One region of the Thermus thermamylovorans genome, then DNA from elsewhere that is predicted to be linked to it. Evidence: a T-box and tRNA genes for the amino acid it is inferred to sense, from the RefSeq annotation. Region 1 holds a T-box; the other holds one or more tRNA genes.

Region 1 (2,190 bases):
GCAAGAGCCGCAGACCCAGATGGGAAGGGGCGTGCCCCAGTAACGGTTGCGGCTTAGAGCCCAGTCCACCAGGTTCCTTAGCCACTCCCCGTAGCGGCCCTCCTGGATGTGGGGCGGCACCCAGTGGATCTCCTGGTTTTTGCGGATGAGCTCCTCTTTGAAGAGGGTATTACGGATGAACCAGGTTTCCGTGGCGTAGTACATGAGGGGGGTGGAGCAGCGCCAGCAGTGGGGGTAGCTGTGGAGGTAGCTTTCCTCCTTGAAAAGAAGCCCCCGGGAGCGGAGGTCTTTCAGGATAGCCCGGTTGGCCTCGCGGAAGGGGAGGCCCTCAAAAGGCGCCACCAGGAGCCTCCCCTCCTCGTCCACCGTCTTGAGGAGGGGGAGGCCGTAACGCCTTCCCGTTTCCAGGTCCTCCGCCCCGAAGGCGGGGGCCTGGTGGACGATGCCCGTGCCGTCCTCCCGGCTCACGTACTCCGCCAGGACCACGAAGTAGCCCCGTTCCACCCCTTGGGGATAGGGCGGCTCGTAGGGGAGGCCCTCCAGCTCTTTCCCTGAAAAGGTCTTGAGGATGGGGGTTTCCTCGCCCAGGAGCTTTTTCCCCAGGTTTTCCTCCAAGATGAGCGCTTCCCCTTCCACCTGGAAGGCGGCGTAGGTGAACTCCGGGTGCACCGCCGCGGCCACGTTCCCGGGTAGGGTCCAGGGGGTGGTGGTCCAGATGAGGAGGCTGGCCCTGGAAAGGCCCAGCCTTCCCGGTTCCTTAAGGGGAAGGCGCACGTAGACCGAGGGGTCGGTGATCTCCTTGTAGCCCAGGGAGAGCTCGTGGGAGGAAAGGGGCGTGCCGCACCGGGGGCAGTAGGGCACCACCTTGTGGTCCCGGTAGAGGAGGCCCCGGTCGAAGAGGTTCTTCAGGCTCCACCAGATGCTTTCCACATAGCTGGGGTCCAGGGTGGCGTAGGCGTCCTTGAGGTCCACCCAGTACCCCAGGCGTTCGGTGAAGGCCTCCCACTCCCGTTCATAGGTGAAGACCGACTCCCGGCAGGCTTGGTTGAAGCGCTCGATGCCGTAGGCCTCGATCTCCCGTTTGCTCTTTAGCCCGAGCTTCTTCTCCACCTCCAGCTCCACCGGCAGGCCGTGGGTGTCCCAGCCGGCGCGGCGGGGCACGTAGTAGCCCCGCATGGCCTTGTAGCGGGGGAAGAGGTCCTTGTAGCTCCGGGCCTGGGCGTGGCCCACGTGGGGGAGGCCGTTGGCGGTGGGGGGGCCTTCGTAGACGGTGTAGCGGGGCCTCCCTTTGCGGTTTTCCACGCTTTTTTCAAAGATCCTTTCCCGCTTCCAAAACGCCAGCACCTCCTCTTCCAGCCTGGGAAAGTGGGGTTCACCGACCTCCTTGAACATACGCTCCTCCCTAAAGAAACGCCCGCGCCCTTGGGGCGCGGACGAAAGCGCCAACGGCTTCCGCGGTACCACCGCGCTTCCTGGAAGAGGCTTCCAGGCCCTCGTTTGCGCTATGACGGGCGCACCCGGCGGGCATTACTCAGGGACCGGCCCTTTTCCTCCCGCGGCTCCGGGGTGATCTTCCCGCCTTTCCTCACCGCCGGGCTTCCACCCTCCCCGGCTCGCTTGGGGCTATTGGAAAGGGGTACTCTCCCCATCCACGCCTTTACAGCTCATGCCCCCTGGGGTAAAATCCCCCGTTGGCGGCTAAGCCCATGCTAGCAGCCCCCACCCAGCTTGACAACGCCCCGATGGGGTCTGCTAGACTCAGGCTAAGCCGGTTCTCATCCCGCAAAAGGAGCGCGCATGGAGCTGTACCTGGACACCGCCAACCTGGAGGAGATACGGGAGATCGCCGCCTGGGGGGTGCTCTCGGGGGTCACCACCAACCCCACCCTGGTGGCCAAGGAGTTCGCCGCCCGGGGGGGGCAGCTAAGCCGGGAGGGTCTCGAGGCCCACCTGCGGGCCATCTGCGAGGCGGTGGAGGGACCCGTCTCCGCCGAGGTCACGGCCCTAGACGCCGAGGGGATGGTGGCGGAGGGGAGGCGGCTCGCCGCCATCCACCCCCAGATCGTGGTCAAGCTTCCCACCACCGAGGAGGGCCTCAAGGCCTGCAAGCGCCTCACCGCTGAAGGCGTGAGGGTCAACATGACCCTCGTCTTCTCCGCCAACCAGGCCCTCCTGGCGGCCCGGGCCGGG
Region 2 (2,190 bases), on a different contig from region 1:
AAGTCTAGGGCCCCGCCCCCTTGGGCCGTACCCTGGGCTTGGCCCAGATGAGCTGGGAGGACGCCCTCAAGCAACGGGGCCGCTTGCGCCTCCTGGCTCTACTCCCTGGGTCCCGCCCGGCACAACTACCCCTATTCCCCTCAAAGCTTGGGGGCCCGGAGCCCGGGATCCTGCGCCCTTCCCCCTCCCCATCCTAACGCCCTAGATCCGTTCCATCCAGGGAAGGGGTTCCCCGGGAGGCAAAACGGGCCAGCGGCCCTCCCGCATGTGGCGGAAGATGGCCTCCACCGCCCTTTCCGCCTCCTCCACCCAGGCCTTGGGGTAGAGGGCCCGCTTGGCCAGGAACTCCTCCCGGTCAAAGACCTCGCAGGTGTGGTCGGCCCGGCACTTCACGTCCAGCTCCAGGTCGTACTGGCGCAAGGCCCTGCCCGTCCACTCCGCCGGGGTCTGCACGTTCCAGTAATACTCTAGAACCCTTCCCTGCCGCACGTCCGGGCCACCAGAGTACCAGGCCCCGGGGAAGAAGGCCACATAGGCGTCGTGGTCCAGGACCACCGCCTTCCCCTTGGCCACATGGTGGAAGGTCCCGCCGTGCGGCAAAAGGGTTAGGATCCCTCCGGGCCTCACCTCCACCACCCGCGCCTCCCAGCAGTAATGGAGAGCATCCCTGGGGAACTTCCAAAACTCCACCCGGATCCAATCCCCAGGAGCAAAGGGCCAGCCCATGGCTCCCCGGCTCGGCTTTGGAACGGAGGCCACCCCAGGTAGCCCGAGGTCCAGGGCAGGGGTAAGCCGACCCTACCTCTTGGTGCTGATGCCCAAGACCCTATAGAGGGCGCAGAAGCCGGTGACGGCCGTGAAGAGCAGGACCACCCCCACCACGCCCAGGATCCAGTTCCACGGCGAGGCCGACTGGAAAGCGAAGTAGAACAGGACCAGAGCCAGGATAAACCGAACGACCCGGTCGGCGGTGCTCTCGTTCACCGTCATGTGCCACCTCCACCTTCAGCTTAGCGCAGGCCAAGCCCCTTTGTCTTTCCAGGCCAACCCCTGTGCTACAATGGGTTCCCGGCGCGGGCCGTTAGCTCAATCGGTCAGAGCGGCCGGCTCATAACCGGTTGGTTGCAGGTTCGAGTCCTGCACGGCCCACCAGCTCCAGGACGCAAAAACCCCGCCCCCCAGTGGGGGGCGGGGTTGGCCTTGCCCTTGCGCCTTTTAGGGCGCCCTCCTTTCCCATATCACAGCCCCCCTGCGCCCCCTAAACTTGGGCATATGGACGCCCTGCAAGCCTTCCAAACCCTGGACCTGCGGGTGGGGCGCATCCTAAAGGCCGAGCCCCACGAGAAAGCCCGGAAGCCCAGCTACAAGCTCTGGATCGACCTGGGGCCTTTGGGGGTGAAGACCTCCTCGGCCCAGATCACCGAGCTCTACCGCCCGGAGGAGCTAAAGGGCCGCCTGGTGGTCTGCGCCGTGAACCTGGGCACCCGCGCGATCGCGGGCTTCCCCTCCGAGGTCCTGGTCCTGGGGGCCAAGGACGGGGAGGGCCGGGTGGTCCTCCTCACCGTGGAGCGGGAAGTCCCCTTGGGGGAGAAGGTCTTCTAGCGGGTCCGGGTCACCTTGGCCAGGTGCCGGGGCCGGTCCGGATCCAGGCCCCGGGCGCGGGCCAGGGCCTCGGCCTTGGGGTAGAAGGCCTGGGCCAGGAGGAGGGGGGTGAGTTCGGGGGCCAGGGAGACCGGGACCGGGAGGGGGGTGTGGGCCAGGGCCAGGGCCTCGGGCTCCGGGGAGAGCACGAGGAGGTGGGCCCCCTTGGCCCGGAGGCCCTCCAGGGTCTTCAGGAAGCCCTCCAGGGCCTCGTCCCCCTGCACCAGGGCCAAGAGGGGGAAGCCCTCCTCCAAAAGGGCCTGGGGCCCGTGCAGGAACTCCGCCGCGGAAAACCCCTCCGCGTGCAGGGCGGCCACCTCCTTGAGCTTGAGGGCCGCCTCGAGGGCCACGGGGTAGGTGAAACCCCGCCCCAGGACAAAAAGGCCCTCCGCGTCCTCCAGGTAGGCCAGCTCCCCCCCGGCCTCCAGGGCCCGGTGGAGGGCCTCGGGGAGGGCGGGCAGGGCCTCCCGGAGCCCCGCCCCTTCCAGGAGGTGGGCGAGGAGCTGGGCCGCGGCGGCCAGCATGGCCAGGAAGCTCTTGGTGGCGGCC

What was found. A T-box is a leader RNA that pairs with one kind of tRNA and senses whether it is charged. The one in region 1 lies ahead of ileS (isoleucine--tRNA ligase), so its partner is inferred to be a tRNA-Ile.
Region 2: it encodes a tRNA-Ile, which carries the amino acid that the T-box ahead of ileS (isoleucine--tRNA ligase) is inferred to sense. The anticodon was not compared.

The regions. Positions count from the first base shown of each region.
Region 1 covers NZ_SIJL01000004.1:173,288-175,477, reverse strand. The annotation lists gene ileS (isoleucine--tRNA ligase) at 1-1,392, opposite strand, end outside; T-box leader at 1,427-1,661, opposite strand; gene fsa (fructose-6-phosphate aldolase) at 1,798-2,190, shown strand, end outside.
Region 2 covers NZ_SIJL01000008.1:75,375-77,564, reverse strand. The annotation lists gene ETP66_RS07520 (ribonuclease FAU-1 family protein) at 202-726, opposite strand; gene ETP66_RS07515 (YgaP family membrane protein) at 799-990, opposite strand; tRNA gene ETP66_RS07510 (tRNA-Ile) at 1,076-1,152, shown strand; gene ETP66_RS07505 (tRNA-binding protein) at 1,273-1,602, shown strand; gene ETP66_RS07500 (SIS domain-containing protein) at 1,599-2,190, opposite strand, start outside.